Regions from separate parts of the Bhargavaea sp. GQ12 genome, predicted to be linked through region 1. Evidence: predicted binding sites of a transcription regulator. Region 1 holds the regulator's gene; the other holds the start of a gene.
The links. The regulator LexA, encoded in region 1, represses DNA repair genes until DNA is damaged. The targets are predictions, from matches to a motif close to CGAACATATGTTCG.
Positions count from the first base shown of each region.

Region 2: AC6CHQ_RS08320 (Y-family DNA polymerase) is a predicted target of LexA. The motif match lies at 1,263-1,276, and genes of this name have one in related genera.

Region 1 covers NZ_JCAXEU010000010.1:23,542-32,444, reverse strand. The annotation lists gene AC6CHQ_RS10410 (alpha/beta hydrolase) at 1-360, shown strand, start outside; gene AC6CHQ_RS10405 (YneF family protein) at 697-918, opposite strand; gene AC6CHQ_RS10400 (hypothetical protein) at 988-1,443, opposite strand; gene tkt (transketolase) at 1,602-3,599, opposite strand; gene AC6CHQ_RS10390 (DUF896 domain-containing protein) at 3,692-3,925, opposite strand; gene AC6CHQ_RS10385 (YneB family resolvase-like protein) at 3,982-4,647, opposite strand; gene AC6CHQ_RS10380 (LysM peptidoglycan-binding domain-containing protein) at 4,644-4,952, opposite strand; gene lexA (transcriptional repressor LexA) at 5,121-5,738, shown strand; gene AC6CHQ_RS10370 (SDR family oxidoreductase) at 5,895-6,539, shown strand; gene glnA (type I glutamate--ammonia ligase) at 6,594-7,928, opposite strand; gene AC6CHQ_RS10360 (methionine gamma-lyase family protein) at 7,941-8,903, opposite strand, start outside.
Region 2 covers NZ_JCAXEU010000007.1:29,022-37,924, forward strand. The annotation lists gene argH (argininosuccinate lyase) at 1-1,035, shown strand, start outside; gene AC6CHQ_RS08320 (Y-family DNA polymerase) at 1,312-2,565, shown strand; gene AC6CHQ_RS08325 (YolD-like family protein) at 2,806-3,138, shown strand; gene AC6CHQ_RS08330 (ABC transporter transmembrane domain-containing protein) at 3,220-4,974, shown strand; gene AC6CHQ_RS08335 (ABC transporter ATP-binding protein) at 4,974-6,767, shown strand; gene AC6CHQ_RS08340 (cytochrome c biogenesis CcdA family protein) at 6,987-7,697, shown strand; gene AC6CHQ_RS08345 (thioredoxin family protein) at 7,744-8,073, shown strand; gene AC6CHQ_RS08350 (CcdC family protein) at 8,066-8,581, shown strand; gene AC6CHQ_RS08355 (DUF2621 domain-containing protein) at 8,810-8,903, opposite strand, start outside.

The sequences.
Region 1 (8,903 bases):
CATATCTTGAGACGATCTACGCCGCTGCGGACCGGTTTCGCCATCCGGCTTGCCAATGTGTTCCTGAAAGTGCGGGACGGCTATACGCTGGACCTCGTCTCCCCGAGGCAGTCAGTCGCCAGCATCCATAGACCCGTGCTTTTCATCCACAGTCTGGAAGACGATTTTATCCTGCCGGAGATGACGAAGGAACTCTACGAACTGAAGCCGGAGCCCAAATCGATCCGGCTGTTTGAAAAAGGGGCGCATGCCCAGTCCTTTAATGAAAACACAGAGGAATACGAACAAACGGTCAGAGCGTTCCTCGAAGAACACGGGCTCTTCCCTTACGGTGACGACAGCCGATCGGGAATTGCCTGATCAGCGGCGGCTTCGGGATGGTGTACTTTCGCGGGAGTTTGGTGTACTTTCGCAGCAGCATAGTGTACTTTCGGCACTCGATAGTGTACTTTCGGCACTCGATAGTGTACTTTCGCGGCGTCTTGGTGTACTTTCGCGAATGTCCTGCTGAGGTGGCACTCCCGCTGCCGTTCGGCGCTTGAGATGTCCACGCTCACGCTCTGTTAATGATGTTTCACCGGAGCATATTCTTTTGCGATTCCTGAAAAAAATGAGCGTCACAGAAATTTCTCTGTGACGCTCATTTCTCTTTTTTCATTAATAAAAACGCCCTTCCTAAAGGAAAGGACGCTGTCATTATTTGTCGCTCATTTTGTTCATCTGTGCCAGCATTTGATTGATTTTCTTCTGGGAAGGTTTCATTCCCATTTGCATCATCAGCATGCGGAGCATCTGTTCGTTGATCGGCGGGTTCTCTTTCAGGTAATTCATCATATATCTGCGAGCGATGAAAAAGCCGAGAGCCACCCCGGCGAGCAACGCGACGATGAGCAGAACGATCCACCAAACGGTCGCCATTGTGGTTCCTCCTTCGTGCCATCAGTTTCACGGAATGTGCACCAAGGAGAAGTATACAACATTCCGGAATCAGATACTACTATTTCCGCACAATTGACGGCTCGTTCCGACACCATTTTCCCAGAATTTCACCGGCTTCAGCCAGCCGCACTCCCCGCTTCCCCCACGGACTGCAAAATACCCCCCGCTGAGACCTGACAACCCTGCGAACAGGTCAAGATCAAGCATTCTGGTTCCCTCGCAGCGGGCAGTCAGGCTGTAATCGCCGAAACCGATCCGGATCGTCCCTTTTACCGGATGATGGAGGCGGAGCAGGCCCCCCTCCCGCCCCACCTCGGGAAACCTCCTCCCCATCCGGTGCTTTAACTGGAGCATGACCCGGTCGGGATCCACCTCATGGCAAAGAAAGCGGACTTCCGGACTTTCTTCTCCTTCCACCGCCAGAAGTTCCTCCAGCATCCGTTCCCTTCCCAATACAAATGGCTGGTGGGCGTTTTTTACTTCATAAATAATGTATTCGCGCATGACTGCCACCCCTTTTTCAACATCATATCCCGGTATGCGGAAAAAAGATGTCAGAGTGCGGAGAAGAACCCCTCTAGTTTTGTCGAATTGTCCGGAGTTGGGCGTATGATAGAACCGACAAAAAGGAGGACATCCAAGCCGGATGTCCTCCTTTTTCATCAAAGCTGCTTAAAGCGGGATGTTACGTTTTCAGGCGTAAAGCCATATTCTTTCATGACCGTGCCACCCGGCGCGCTCGCACCGAATGTATCGATAGCAAGCACGTCGCCTTCGAATCCGGTGTACTTGTGCCACCCGAGGGAAGCACCCATCTCGATTGCGAGACGCTTCGTCACGGATTTCGGAAGCACCTCTTCTTTGTAAGAAGCTTCCTGTTCTTCGAAGCGGTCCCATGAAGGCATCGAAACGACCCGGACATGAACGCCCTCTTCCCGGAGTTGCTTTTGTGCTTCAACCGCAAGGCTGACCTCCGAACCTGTCGCAAGAAGGATTCCGTCAGGATTGCCTCCCTCCGCCTCGGATACGATATAGGCACCTTTTCTGACGCCTTCCATCGCACGCTCTGCCGAGTGTTCGAGGACCGGCAGATTCTGGCGGGAAAGCACGAGAACCGTCGGCTTGTTTTCAGATGAAACCGCGAGTTTCCAAGCGGCGGCCGTTTCGTTTCCGTCAGCCGGGCGGATTACAGACAGACCCGGCATTGCGCGAAGTGAAGCAAGGTGTTCAACCGGCTCGTGGGTCGGTCCGTCTTCACCGACAGCGATGCTGTCATGCGTGAACACGTAAGTGACCGGCACACCCATCAGTGCCGACAACCGGACCGCAGGACGCACATAATCGCTGAAGACGAAGAATGTGCCCCCGAATACGCGGAGTCCGCCGTGAAGGGCCATACCATTGAGCGCTGCACCCATCGCGAATTCACGGACGCCGAACCAGATGTTGCGGCCGTGGTAATTCTCCGGCAAGAAATCTCCTGCACCTTTGATCATCGTCTTGTTCGAACCTGCCAGGTCCGCGCTTCCGCCGAACAGGGTAGGAACGGCTGCAGCGAGGGCATTGATCATATCGCCTGAGGCGCTGCGTGTCGCAACCGATTTACCGGCCTCATAAGCCGGCAGGTTTTCCTCAAATCCTTCAGGAAGCTTGCCTTCAAGCGCAGCCTTTAGCTGAGCCGCTTCTTCCGGATAAGCTTCCTCATAGGATGCAAAGCGCTCATTCCATTGTTTCTCCGCCTGCTCGCCTTGCTGTTCCGCCGCTTTGCGGAATGTGTCATACACTTCTTCCGGCACATGGAAGTCTTCCTCGAATGTCCACTTGTAGTATTCCTTGACGAGCTTCATTTCGTCTTCGCCGAGAGGCGCGCCGTGGACATCCGCTTTACCGGATTTGTTCGGAGAACCGTAACCGATGATCGTCTTTACTTCGATGAGGGTCGGTCCGCCCGTGTTCCCCTTCGCTTCTTCAATGGCACTGGAAACTGCATCGATGTCGTTGCCGTCTCCGACACGAAGATAATTCCAACCATACGACTCGAAGCGCTTGCGGACATCCTCAGAAAAGCTCATGTCGAGTTCCCCGTCAAGGGAGATGTCGTTGCTGTCGTACAGCACGATCAGCTTGTCCAGCTTCAGGTGCCCTGCAAGGGAGATCGCCTCGGAGGCTACCCCTTCCATGAGGTCCCCATCCCCGCAAAGTGCGAAGGTATGGTGATCGACAATCTCATGGCCGTCCTTGTTGTACGTCGCGGCAAGATGGCGTTCCGCCATCGCCATGCCCACTGCCATGCCGATTCCCTGGCCGAGAGGGCCCGTGGTCGCTTCCACTCCGTCAGTGTGACCGTATTCGGGGTGGCCAGGTGTCTTGGAACCCCATTGGCGGAAATTCTTGATCTCTTCCATCGGCAGATCGTAACCGCCGAGATGAAGAAGGGAATACAAAAGCATCGAACCGTGTCCTGCGGAGAGGACAAAGCGGTCCCGGTTGAACCACTGCGGGTTCGAAGGGTTATGCTTCATGTGTTTGGTCCACAGGGTGTACGCCATTGGAGCGGCGCCCATCGGAAGTCCCGGGTGACCGGAATTCGCTTTCTCGATCGCATCGATGGACAGAGTCCGGATCGTGGTGATTGCAAGTGCATCGGCATGATTCGCCATCTTTCGACATCCTTTCACGAACAAGTAGTTGAATCTTTTTAAGTTTAGACGAGCCCGGCGGTCTTTACAACCGGATTCAGGCGAAGGCGATGTCAGTTCGGAAATTTGTTGTTTCTGAGCTGTTTTACTTTGTCCGGCGTAATGTCATTGCCCTCCGGGTCGATGACGGTTACGTTCTCGATTGTCTGCTTCATATTGGAACGGAAAACCCCCAAATATTCCTTGCGGAGCAATGTCTGTTCCTTCGCTTCTTCCATCGTCAGTCCGACAGTCTTTTTCTTATTCGCCAATTCATTGATACGGGCGAGCTTTTCGGGTGAAAGCATGAAATCTCCCCTTTCCATTTGTCCTAAACATAAGTAAAAAAAGAGACGAGCGCAACTCATTCGCTCGTCTGTTCTTCCTCGATATATTCTCTGTAGCGGCGATGTACCGTCGCCTTGCTGACATCATGGCCGAGTCCTCTAAGCGTGGAAGCGATCTCTTCGAATGTCAGGCCTTTCTGCCTGAGACTGACAATTTCCCCAAGCGGGACATCAATTCGTTCGCGGCCTTCGGGATTGCCCCGCTTTTTCAGATTCTGCTCAGGACGGTAGCCCTTTTCCACTGCCCGGCGCATGCCCCTGCGAATTTTCGCATTATGCATTTTCCTTTGATATTCCTCGACGATGGCCAATATCTCAAGCAGCATTGTGTCCATTTCATCCAGCGCTGCAGGACCTTTGTCCGTATATGTATAAGTGGATGCCCCTGCCTTCTGCAGAAGGTGCAGCACTGCCACACGGGCATTCCCGCGTCCGAGACGGGTCTCATCCTGGACAAGGACGATTTCCGCCTCACCCTCCCGCACATGGTCGATCAGGTCCAGGAGACCGTCCCGGTCCATATCGTAGCCGCTGTGCCGGTCTTTAAAAACCGAGGTCACCGTAAAGTCAAGCTCGTCCGCAAATGCCCGCAGCTCTTCCTCCTGACGCTCTAGTGACATGTCCTGGGACTCTTTCTCAGTGCTCACCCGGCAATATACAGCACATGTCCGGGCCCGCTTCACTCTCCCTCACCGGCCAGCTGTATATCATCGGAATACATCATTTTAGAGGGTACGAGAAGCGTCTCTCCGGCAAGGATCGTCGAATCATGTTTACCGTTCATCTTGAGCACTTCCTCTATCCATATGTCAGCCGGAAGCGAAGTTTCCGCTTTCTGATGCAGGGCGAACAGTGTATCGCCGGGATTCACTCGGATTTCGGCGGTCATTGCACGTTCCGGCTCTTCCTGTCCCGGCAGCATGGCGACTGAAACAATGGCGATGAGAAATAAGAATACAACGTAAGAATAATTGCGGATCAGGTTCATAAATGGCCCCTCCTAATAGAAATTCGAATGCTTGTTCGTATAATAACCCCATCGTAATGCGAACAGATGTTTTTGTCAAGCGGTTTTCTCGAACCTATGTTTGCATTTCATTGAGACGGCTGATATACTTGGAACTAGCTAATACGTTAAAAGAAGAGGTGAATCCGTTTGAAGAAAATGTCGAAAAGGCAGGAAGCCATCCTGACTTTCATCAAGGAAGAGGTCAGGTCGAAAGGCTATCCGCCTTCCGTCCGCGAAATAGGCGAGGCTGTCGGGCTCGCTTCCAGTTCGACGGTCCACGGCCATCTGGCCCGCCTGGAGAACAAGGGCCTCATCCGCCGTGACCCGACCAAACCCCGCGCTATTGAAATTCTTGAAACCGGCGACGCCATCCCTAAAGCGGATGTTCTTCAGGTCCCGGTCGTCGGGAAGGTTACAGCAGGCCAGCCAATTACAGCGGTCGAAAACATCGAAGAATATTTTCCTCTCCCCGATCAGTACGGCAGCTCGGACGACCAGCTGTTCATGCTGGAAATCATGGGCGAATCCATGATCGAGGCCGGCATCCTGAACGGTGACTATGTCGTCGTGCGCCAGCAGAGCACCGCGAATAACGGTGAAATCGTTGTCGCAATGACTGAAGAGGATGAGGCGACAGTCAAGCGCTTCTTCAAAGAAAGCGGGCATTTCCGCCTCCAGCCAGAAAACCCGTCGATGGATCCCATCATCGTCGACCAGGTATCCATCCTCGGTAAAGTTGTGGGCGTCTACCGCCATATCCAGTAAGATCCTGCAGGGTCGGATCATCATTCAGTCGGCACCGCTTTCCGGAAACGCGCTGCCGGCTTTTTTCATGTCTGCAGCCCGACGTCTTTCCATTGTCCCCTGCCCCTCCGTTCCGATATAGTGGACTCATTAGCATGAGAGGGGAGATGGATCATTTTGAACGTACTTGTCATCGGAGCAAACGGCAAGATCGGCAAGATGCTGGTGAAGCTTCTCGTTGAGAGCGGTGAGCATACACCGACCGCCATGATCAGAAAAAAAGAGCAGCAGGCAGTTTTCGAAAATATGGGAGCACGTACCGTCGTTGCCGATCTTGAAGGCAGCACTGCAGATCTGTCTTCGATAATGGCAGATATGGATGCTGTTGTGTTTACTGCGGGAAGCGGCGGGCATACCGGCCCTGACAAAACCTTGCTGATCGACCTGGATGGAGCCGCCAAGGCAATCGAAGCCGCCGGACAAAAGGGAGTCGGTCGTTTCCTGATGGTGAGCGCAATCGGTGCCGAGGACAGGGAACGCTGGTCTGACGCCATCCGTCCGTACTACGTGGCAAAGCACCACGCCGACAACATCCTCCGAGCGAGTGGCCTGGACTATACGATCGTCCGTCCCGGCCTGCTGCTGGATGAACCCGGAACAGGCCGGGTATCCGCTTCAGAACATCTGGAGCCGGGCGGCATTCCACGGGAAGATGTCGCCCATGCCGTCTTTGAAGCGCTGGACAAGGAGAATACCCGCAACCTTTCCTTCGAGCTAGTTTCAGGCGACACGCCGGTCAGGGAAGCCATAGAACAACTTTAAACAGAAAAGTGAGCGCAACCGATTAGGCTGCGCTCACTTTTTATCTGCGTGCAGTCAGTACATCTTCATGTACTGCTCCCGCTCCCACGGGTGGACTGTTGTGCGGAACATGTTCCATTCCGCTTCTTTTGTGTCCATGAAATTCTTGTAGATATGGCTGCCGAGGGCATTTTGGATGACCTTGTCGTCTGCAAGGGCGCCCAGCGCCTCTTTCAGGCTTGCCGGAAGGTCTTCGATGCCCATGCTCCGGCGTTCACGGAGGCTCATCTCATAGATGTTCTGGTCGACGGATTCCGGAGGCTCCATGCCGTTGCGGATTCCTTCGAGCCCGGCTCCGAGAAGGACAGCCATCGCCATGTACGGATTGGCTGTAGGGTCGACCGAACGCACTTCGACCCGTGTGCTCAATCCCCTCGAGGTCGGAATCCGGATAAGCGGACTGCGGTTCGTGCCCGACCACGCGACGTATACAGGTGCTTCATAGCCCGGCACCAGACGCTTGTAAGAGTTGACGGTAGGATTCGCGATGGCTGTAAAGCCATGCGCATGCTGCAGCAGGCCGGCCATAAACTGGTAAGCGGTTTGGCTCAGGCCCTCTTCTCCTTCAGGATCTTCGAAAACGTTCTCGCTTTCTTTGAATAGCGACATGTTGACATGCATCCCGGAACCTGCCACGCCGAACAGCGGCTTAGGCATGAACGTGGCATGAAGTCCATGTTTTCGGGCGATCGTCTTGACTACAAGCTTGAATGTCTGGATGTTGTCGCATGCCCGGATGGCGTCTGCGTATTTAAAATCGATCTCATGCTGGCCCGGGGCGTTCTCATGGTGCGATGCCTCAATCTCGAAGCCTAGCGCCTCAAGCTCAAGTACGATGTCCCTGCGGCAATTTTCGCCCAGATCGGTAGGTGCAAGGTCGAAGTAGCCGCCATAGTCGTTCAGTTCCAGGCTTGGTTCGCCGTTCATATCCAATTTGAAAAGGAAGAATTCCGGCTCAGGCCCGATATTGAACTTGGTAAAGCCCAGTTTTTCCATTTCTTTAAGCACCCGCTTCAGATTGCTTCGGGGATCCCCTTCGAATGGCGATCCGTCTGCGCGGTGAACATCGCAGATGAGCCGGGCGACTTTTCCGGATCCCGTATCCCACTGGAATACCGTCCACGTGTCCATGTCGGGAACCAGGAACATATCCGACTCCTCGATCCTAACGAACCCTTCAATCGACGACCCGTCAAACATCATCTTGTTGTCCAGCGCCTTGTCGATCTGGGAAACCGGAATCTCCACGTTCTTAATAGTCCCCAGGATATCAGTGAACTGCAGTCGGATAAAATTCACATTCTGTTTTTGTATGTCGCTTTTAATATCTTCCTTAGTAATTTTAGCCACGTTACCATCCTTTCAATTTTTAAGCAGGTTTTCTTTCATCAGCGCATCAAGCGCGCCAAGAATCGCGATCTGTACATGTTCGTATGTAAGACCGCCTTGGATATAAGCGGTATAGGGCGGGCGGATCGGGCCGTCCGCTGTCAATTCGATGCTCGAGCCCTGCACGAAGGTGCCGGCCGCCATGATGACATTATCCTCGTAGCCCGGCATGTACGACGGTTCCGGTGCAAAGTGGGCATTAACAGGTGAATGTGCCTGAATTTCCCGGCAGAAACGGATCATCTGTTCAGCATCATTGAAAGACACCGACTGGATGAGGTCCGTCCGGTCCGAAGTATAGTGCGGGGAAGTAGACATGCCCGCCGCTTCCAGCATCGCCGATGTGAAAATCGCACCCTTGACGGCCTGTGCCGTCACATGAGGAGCGAGGAAGAAGCCCTGATACATGTCGGGGAGCGTACCAAGCGACGCACCCGCCTCTGCTCCTATACCCGGAGAAGTCATCCGATAAGCACATTTTTCAATAAGATCTGCACGTCCAGCCAAATAGCCGCCGGTTTTGGCGAGACCTCCGCCGGGGTTTTTGATAAGTGAGCCTGCCATCAGGTCGACCCCCACCTCGGTCGGTTCTGCAGTCTCGACAAATTCTCCGTAGCAGTTATCAGTGAAAATGATCGCTTTTGGCGCAATCTCCCGGACCTTCTGCACCATCTCTCCGATCTGGCCGACTGTAAAACTCGGACGCAGGGAATATCCTTTCGAACGCTGGATGGCAATCATTGCCGTCTTTTCGGTTACGGCATCACTGACGGCATCGAAATCGACAGTTCCGTCCGGTTTCAGGTCGATATGGCGGTAGGAGATCCCATAATCACGGAGTGAGCCCGTGTCTTTCCCTTCCGGTCCCGAAACGATCGAGGCGAGCGTATCATAAGGTTCACCCGTGATATACAACAGTTCGTCCCCGGGTCGGAG
Region 2 (8,903 bases), on a different contig from region 1:
CTGTATCTGAAGGAGCGCACAAAGGAGATCATCGCGCTTACCGAAGACTTCCAGAAGGCCATTCTCGAGCAGGCAGACGCCCATGTCGAAACGCTTGCGCCGGGTTATACCCACCTCCAGCGCGCGCAGCCGGTATCGTTCGCCCATCATCTGATGGCGTACTTCTGGATGCTCGAGCGTGACAAGGGCCGCTTCACGGACTCCCTGAAGCGTGTCGACCTGTCACCACTCGGCGCCGGAGCGCTTGCCGGGACGACGTTCCCGATCGACCGGCATTACTCGGCTGAGCTGCTCGGCTTTGCGGGTGTATATGAAAACAGCATGGATGCGGTGAGCGACCGGGACTTTATCGTCGAGTTTCTGTCCGCCTCGTCGCTTCTCATGGCGCATCTGTCACGCCTCGCAGAGGAGATCATCCTCTGGTCCAGCCAGGAATTCGGATTCATCGAGCTGGACGATGCCTTCTCGACCGGCTCCAGCATCATGCCGCAGAAAAAGAACCCTGACATGGCGGAATTGATCCGCGGCAAGACCGGGCGCGTGTACGGCAACCTGGTTGGCCTCCTTACAACGCTTAAGGGCCTGCCGCTCGCCTACAACAAGGACATGCAGGAAGACAAGGAAGGCATGTTCGACACGGTCAAGACTGTCACCGGCTCGCTCCGCATCTTCGCGGGCATGATCCGAACGATGACTGTGAACACGGACGTCATGGAACAGGAAGTCAGCAAAGACTTCTCCAATGCCACCGAGCTCGCCGATTACCTGGCGGCCAAGGGCATGCCGTTCCGTGAAGCGCATGAAGTGACCGGAAAGCTCGTCTTCACCTGCATCCAGAAAGGCTGCGTCCTGAAGGATCTGTCCCTTTCCGACATGCAGCAGGAAAGCGCGCTGATTGAGGAGGACATTTATGATGTCCTCGCACCGGTTGCGGCCGTCCGCCGGAGAAATTCCTACGGCGGCACCGGATTCGACCAGGTGCGCGTGCAGATCGAAAAAGCCGGGGAGCTCCTCGGTGAAGCAACCACAAAATAATATTTGATGATCCGGACCGGAACGCCATCGTGCGTTCCGGTCTTTTCGTTCCTGTTCATCCGGCCAGGGCAGATCCCGCTCCAACCGTTTTTTAAAGGCACTCGCGGCTGATGGGACATACTCGTCCTGTCTTCCCGAATATTAACCCGCCTTTTTTCATCCCATCCCCTCGATTTCCCGAAATTGCCGTTGAATGATTGCATCCGGTTTGGCTATACTGAAGGAGGGGAACATTTGTTCTATATCGAATAAATCATCAAAAAGGAGGATGCGCGCATGTATGAGGGCCTGCCGGACCGGAAAATCATCTGCCTGGATATGCGGAGTTTTTATGCAAGCTGCGCGGCGGCGGATGAGGGGCTGGACGTTTTAAAGGAGCCGATCGCCATCATCGGGGACCGCGACCGGAAAGGGAGTGTCGTCCTCGCCGCCTCACCCCGGCTCAAACGGGAGTTCGGTGTCCGGACTGGGCACCGGCTGTATGAGATCCCGGATGATCCGGCGATCCGGCTCATCGAACCGAAGATGGGCTTCTACGTCCGGGTGTCGATGGAGATTACCCGCCTCCTTGGCGAATACGTGCCGAAGGAGGCGATCCATGTGTACAGCATCGACGAGGCGTTCGTCGACCTCGGCGGGACGGAGCGGCTGTGGGGGCCGCCGGAGGAGACCGTGAGGCGGCTCCGGGACCAGCTGCTTGCCCAGTTCCAGATGCCGGCCGCGATCGGCATGGGGCCGAACATGCTCTTGGCGAAAATCGCCCTTGACCTCGACGCGAAAAAGACCGGGTTCGCCAAATGGACGTATGAAGATGTTCCCGGGAAGCTCTGGCCGGTCGCGCCGCTGTCAGGAATGTGGGGGGTCGGCCGCCGGATGGAGCGCCGGCTGAACGGCCTCGGCATCTTTTCCGTCGGCGACCTCGCCCATGCCGACCTGAAGCTGCTGGAAAAGGAGTTCGGCGTCATGGGCAACCAACTGTACCACCATGCATGGGGCATCGACTTGTCGGAGCTCGGCGCACCGCTCATCGCGGGACAGGTCAGCTACGGGAAGGGCCAGGTGCTTTACCGCGACTATGTGAAGCGGGAGGATATCCTCGCCGTCATCCTGGAGATGTGCGAGGACGTGGCGCGGCGGGCGCGGGAAGCCGGCCGTGCCGGCCGCACCATCCACCTGTCCGCCGGCTACAGCGAAAACGCGTATGGGGGCGGCTTTTCCCGGTCACGCTCGGTGGAAACGGCAACCAACTCGACGATGGCGATTTACCGGGTGTGCACCGCGCTTCTTGATGAGTTTCACGACGGCCGCCCGGTCCGGCGGCTTGCCCTCTCGCTGTCCAATCTGGAGGAGGAGCATTCCATGCAGCTCAGCCTGTTCGAGACGCGCAGCTGGGAGGAGCGCAAGCTCGGCGCCGCCATGGATGCGATCCGGTCCAAGTACGGCCCTGCCGCGATTCTGAGGGCCGTCTCCTATACGGACGCCGGGACCGCCGTCGGCAGGGCGAAGCTGATCGGCGGCCATAAGATGTAAAGTTGTCTGCGGCACCGCAGATGGGCGCCGCGGCCGGATGACGGTTTCGTCATTGGAGGCGCCCGATTTCATCATTCGGCGACGAAATCTCGTCATTCGCGGCCCCGATTTCGTCATTCGCAGGTAAATGACGAAACTGGCGCCTCCAATGACGAGATCAACAGACCCAATGACGAGACCGGACAGCAAGTGCAAGTCGTCCGGCAACCGGCGACAACATTAAGAAGGAGCGTGATGCGGATGATCCGCGACAGAGGGAACATCAAATGGACGGCGATGATGTTGCCGGAGCACCTGAAGCTTTTGAGGGAATGGCAGGAAGAGGAGGGCAGGCGGGAGCCGCTCGCCCCGGATCCCCAGCAGATGGAGGAGTGGGACCGGATGCTGCATGAAGCGCTCGAATACGGAGGGCTTCTTGCCGTCTCCAGCCGGACACCGGGCGGGGATGTGTGCTGCACGGGGGCGGTCCACCATTTCGATCCGATTTCGGGAACCATCCGGATGGTCGGCGCGGACGGGGAACCGGCGGTCATCCGGACTTCGGATGTCACCGGTATTTCAGTATCCGGATAATTTGCATTCCGGCACTTCTCGAATTTCAGAACATTTGCTACACTGGATATCGGCCCAAATACAGAAGGGAGAACGGGATCCGTGAATGTGTTCATGCAATTGGGATGGTTTTTCAAAGAACGGAAAAAGCAGTACTTCATCGGCATCCTGATGCTGCTTGTCGTGGCCGTGCTCCAGCTGCTACCGCCGAGGATCATCGGCTATGTCGTCGATGAAATCCGGCTTGGCACGCTGACGGGAGCGGGGCTCGGCAGATGGCTTCTGATCCTTGCAGGAGCGGCGCTCGCGATGTATGTGCTCCGCTACTACTGGCGGGTCATGATCTTCGGCTCGTCGGTGCTTCTCGGGCGGCGGCTCCGCAGTGAGCTGTTCGCCCATTTTACGAAGATGTCTTCCTCGTTCTACCAGCAGCGCCGTGTCGGCGACCTGATGGCGCATGCGACCAATGACATCCGCGCCGTCCAGCAGACAGCGGGGCATGGCGTGCTGACGCTCGTCGACTCGGTCACCACGGGCGGGGCGGTCATCATCGCGATGGCGGTGACGATCGACTGGAAGCTGACGCTCATTGCGCTTCTCCCGATGCCGCTCATGGCCGTGCTGACCAGCTGGTATGGCAAGCTGCTGCACGAGCGCTTCAGAACGGCACAGGAAGCCTTTTCGGATCTGAACGACAAGACACAGGAAAGCATCGCCGGCATCAAAGTCATCAAGACGTTCGGCCAGGAAAAGGAGGACATTGAGGACTTCAGAAACTTGTCAGCGGATGTCGTGGCGAAAAACGTCCGCGTCGCCAGGGTGGATGCCCTGTTTGATCCGACCATTTCCCTGATCGTCGGCATGTCCTTTTTCCTGTCGATCATCTTCGGCGCGCGCTTTATCATGAGCGGTGACATGACGCTCGGGGACCTGATCGCCTTCAACGCGTATCTCGGTCTGCTTGTCTGGCCGATGCTCGCATTCGGCTTCCTGTTCAATATCGTCGAACGCGGCAGGGCGTCCTATGGCCGGATCCGTGAGCTCCTGTCCGTCCGGCCCGACATCGGGGATAAGGACGGAGCGGCGGATCTGGCACCCGGAGGGGATATCACCTTCGACATCCGTGAGTTCCGGTTCCCCGAAGACGGGCGCCCGGCACTCCGTGACGTCCGGTTCACACTGAAAAAAGGGGAGACGCTGGGGATTGTCGGCAGGACCGGTTCCGGCAAGACGGCAATCCTCAAGCTGCTCCTGCGCGAGTTCGAGGGATACGACGGTGAGATTACATACGGGGGCAACCCAATCACCGATTACCGCAAGGAACGGCTTCTCGAAGCGATCGGCTACGTGCCGCAGGACCATTTCCTCTTCTCGGCAACCGTCCGGGAAAACATCGCGTTCACTGACGTGGATGCGCCGTTTGATGAAGTCAGGGAAGCAGCCAGGCTCGCGCACATCGATGAGGATATCCTCGGATTCGCGGAAGGCTATGACACGGTCGTCGGCGAGCGGGGCGTTTCGCTGTCGGGCGGCCAGAAGCAGCGTATCTCCATCGCGCGCGCCCTGCTCATGGAGCCGGAGCTGCTCATCCTGGATGACTCGCTGTCCGCGGTGGATGCCCGGACGGAGGAGGCGATTCTTGCTGCCCTCAAGGAAACACGCACGGAGGAGACGACAATCATCACCTCCCACCGGATGAGCGCCATTCAGCATTCCCACCAGATCATCGTCATGGAGGATGGCACGATCGCGGAGAAGGGCACTCATGAGGAATTGATGGCACTGGGCGGGCTTTATCATGAGATGTACCGGCTCCAGCAGCTGGAAGCACTCGTCGAACAGGGAGGGGATGCATGATGGAAGCACCTGAACAGCAGAAACTGAGCGGGCGCGACCAGTGGCGCGTCCTCATGCGGCTGCTCCGCTACATCCGCCCGCACAGGGGGGCGGCCGTGGCAGCCCTCCTCCTGCTCGGACTGACCGTACTCGGGGACATTCTCGGGCCATATCTCATCAAGACCTTCATCGATGATTACCTGACACCGGCCAACTTCCCGGAACGTCCGCTCATGATCCTTGCCGGTGCCTATCTGGGCATCCTCGTGCTGAACGCGGTGTTCGGCTATGTCCAGCTTCTGAAATTCCAGGAGATCGCGTTGCGCATCGTCCGCCAGATCCGGATTGATGCGTTCACGAAGGTGCACCGCCTCGGGATGCGGTATTTTGACAAGACGCCGGCTGGAGGCACCGTTTCCAGGGTGACGAACGACACCGAAGCGATCCTCGAGATGTTCGTCGATGTGCTTGTCGGCTTCCTGCAGAGCAGCCTGCTCATCATCGGTGTCTACATCGCGATGTTCGTGCTTGATGTCCGGCTCGCAATGCTGTCACTCCTCTTGCTGCCGCTCATCTTCCTCATCATGTGGATCTACCGGAAGTATAGTTCCGAGTTTTATCAGGACCTCCGGGAGCGGCTGAGCCAGCTAAACGGCAAAATCGCCGAATCCCTGAACGGCATGGGTATGGTCCAGGTGTTCAGGCAGGAAAAGCGGTTCAGGGAAGAATTCGGGGAGATCAATGACAAGCACTACGAGGCGGGCATGCGCAACATCAAGCTGGACGGACTGTTGCTGCGCCCCGCAGTTGATATCGTCTACGCACTCGGAATCATCCTGCTCCTGTCCTACTTCGGAATCACATCGTTCAGCGAACCTGTCGAGATCGGGGTCATCTATGCGTTCGTGACCTATATCGACCGGTTTTTCGAACCGATTAACCAGGTCATGCAACGCCTGTCGATCTTCCAGCAGGCCATCGTCGCGGCTGACCGGGTTTTCCGCCTCATGGACGATCCGGAACTGGAACCGGCACAGCCGCAGGCAGGGGAATCGCGAATCGATGAAGGGAAGATCGAGTTCAGGAATGTCTCCTTTTCCTATGACAGGGAAAACGATGTTCTGAAAAACATCAGCTTCACCGCCAATCCCGGGGAGACGGTGGCGCTTGTCGGCCACACGGGTTCCGGGAAAAGCTCAATCATCAACCTGCTTATGCGCTTCTACGAATTCGAACGGGGCGAGATCCTGATCGACGGCAGGCCGATCAAGTCCTTTCCGAAGGCGGAGCTCCGGGAAAAGACCGGACTCGTCCTGCAGGATCCATTCCTCTTCTACGGAGACATCGGGAGCAACATCCGGCTCTTTGATGAGTCGATCGATCCCGGCGAGGTGCGCGCGGCTGCCGAATTTGTCCAGGCGGACCCGTTTATCCGGAGCCTGCCGGACGGCTATGATCAGAAGGTGACGGAGCGGGGTTCGACCTTCTCGGGCGGACAGCGGCAACTGATCGCATTTGCCCGTACGATGGTCAAGAAACCAAAGATCCTGATCCTTGATGAGGCGACGGCGAATATCGATACCGAGACTGAAGTCGCAATCCAGAAAGGCTTGGAACAAATGCGGAAAGGCCGGACGACGATCGCCATCGCGCACCGACTCAGCACCATCCAGGACGCGGACCTGATTCTCGTCCTTCATCAGGGCGAGATTGTGGAGCGCGGTACCCACCGGGAACTCCTGGCAAAAGGCGGCCTTTACCACAAAATGTTCCGTCTCCAGAACGGCATCCTGGAAGGAAATGAAATCAGCTGATCGGAAGCAATGCCGAAAAAACGAATAACCCAATAAGCAAATGGCAGCGGTCCACCGCCTGCCATTTGCTTATTTTGTTCACTATCCGCTTCTTTCCGGGTGACATCCTTTCCGCATGCGGGAATATGTTATAAAGACAACAAACTGTCACAGACAGGAATGGCGAAAACCCCTGCGGATTCTGATAGTATAAGGACAGCAACAGAAAGGGGGATTGTCGTGTCGGCAGACCTCAATATCCTACTGGCATTCGGAGCGGGCTTCCTCAGTTTCATCTCCCCGTGTACGCTGCCGCTATATCCTGCATTTATCTCTTACATCACGGGCATGTCACTCGATGACCTAAAATCGGACGAGAGAAAAATGTCGAAGAGCGGGATCCTGCATACAGTCTTTTTCCTGCTGGGCTTCTCGGCCATTTTCATAGCCCTCGGATTCGGCACTTCGTTCATCGGTTCGTTTTTCGTCAGGTATGATGATCTGCTCAGGCAGATCGGCGCCATCTTCATCGTTGCATTTGGCCTGATGATTGTCGGGCTCCTGACGCCGGAGTTCCTCATGAAGGAGCGGAAGATCCAGTTCAAGAACCGGCCGGCCGGCTATTTCGGCTCTGCGGTGATCGGACTGGCATTCGCTGCGGGATGGACGCCGTGCAGCGGCCCGATCATCGGTGCCATCATCGCATTGGCCGGGCAGAACCCAGGGTCCGGCATGTGGTATATGCTCGCCTATGTATTCGGTTTTGCGATTCCGTTCTTTATTTTGTCTTTCTTTATCACGAAGCTTGCCGTCATCCGGAAATACAGCAACATCATCATGAAAATCGGCGGATGGGTTATGATCTTTGTCGGGATTCTCCTGTTCTTTGACGGTATGACGATGATCATCGGATGGCTGAGCCCGATCTTCGGCGATTTCCAAGGGTTCTGATATCATGAAGACATCAGCATTGCCGCAGGAGAGGAGGGATTCGGCAATGGAACAAATCCATACTTTCGATGAGTGGATCGAAACGCTTGAGGGGGAAGGTACACTTCTCCTCTTCGTTAAGACCGACCACTGCTCGGTCTGCGAAGGCCTGCTTCCGCAGGTCGCCGCCCTTGAAGAAGAATACGCATTTCCTTTTTATCTGACCAATGCCGCCCAAGTTTCTGAGTTGGCGGGACAGCTGTCCCTCTTCACCGCACCGGTCGTTCTCCTGTTCAAGGAAGGCCGGGAGTTCGCCCGCTTTGCCCGTTTCGTCCCGATGGCGGATCTGAAGCACCGGATGGACGAACTCGAGCAGGCGGGTGGACAGTATGAATGACTTTATCAACCGGATATTCACCGATATTCCCGCGCCCATCCTGATCATCGGCTCCACGGTGATCTTTGCGATGGCGGGTCTTGGCGCGGTGATCATGCGCTCAAGGGCCTCGAACCGCCCTGCAAGCGCCAAAAAGATCATCCTGCCCCCGGTCATGATGTCGACGGGCGCGCTCATGTTCCTTTTCGAGCCGTTCCGCGTCGCCTGGCCGCATGTATTCGAGGCGCTGGCTGTCGGAGCCCTGTTTTCAATCCTCCTTATCCGAACATCCAGGTTTGAGGAAAGTGGAGGGGAAATCTATCTGAAGCCCTCAAAGGCATTTATTTTCATTCTTGCCGGCCTGCTCATCTTGAGGGTGGCCGGAAAGCTGGTCCTCAGCAGCACAATCGATGTCGGAGAACTGGCCGGGATGTTCTTCCTTCTCGCGTTCGGCATGATCCTGCCATGGCGTATTGCCATGTATCTGAAATACAGAAAGCTGCAGTCCCGCATCGGGGCGGCAGCATGAAAAACCGCCATCCCGGTCAATTCCGGAATGGCGGTTTTAAATTTACTCTGCAGATAAATGATGATTTCCGCTCAAGCACCATCCAGCTCCAGCGCCCAGCAACTCGCAAACTTCACCCTCCTCCATTGCGATCAGTCAACATCGGCTCGTTCCTCACCGTGTTTCCTTTATCTCATTGCGAAGGGCTCCAGTTTGTCCGTTGCTGAACAGGCGCTTGCGCTTTTGTCATCAATCCCTGCTGAACTGGTACAGATTCCTGTACGGCGTATCATCAATCTGCAACTCTTCCAGCTTTTTCTTGAGGAATTTATGGTCACGCTTC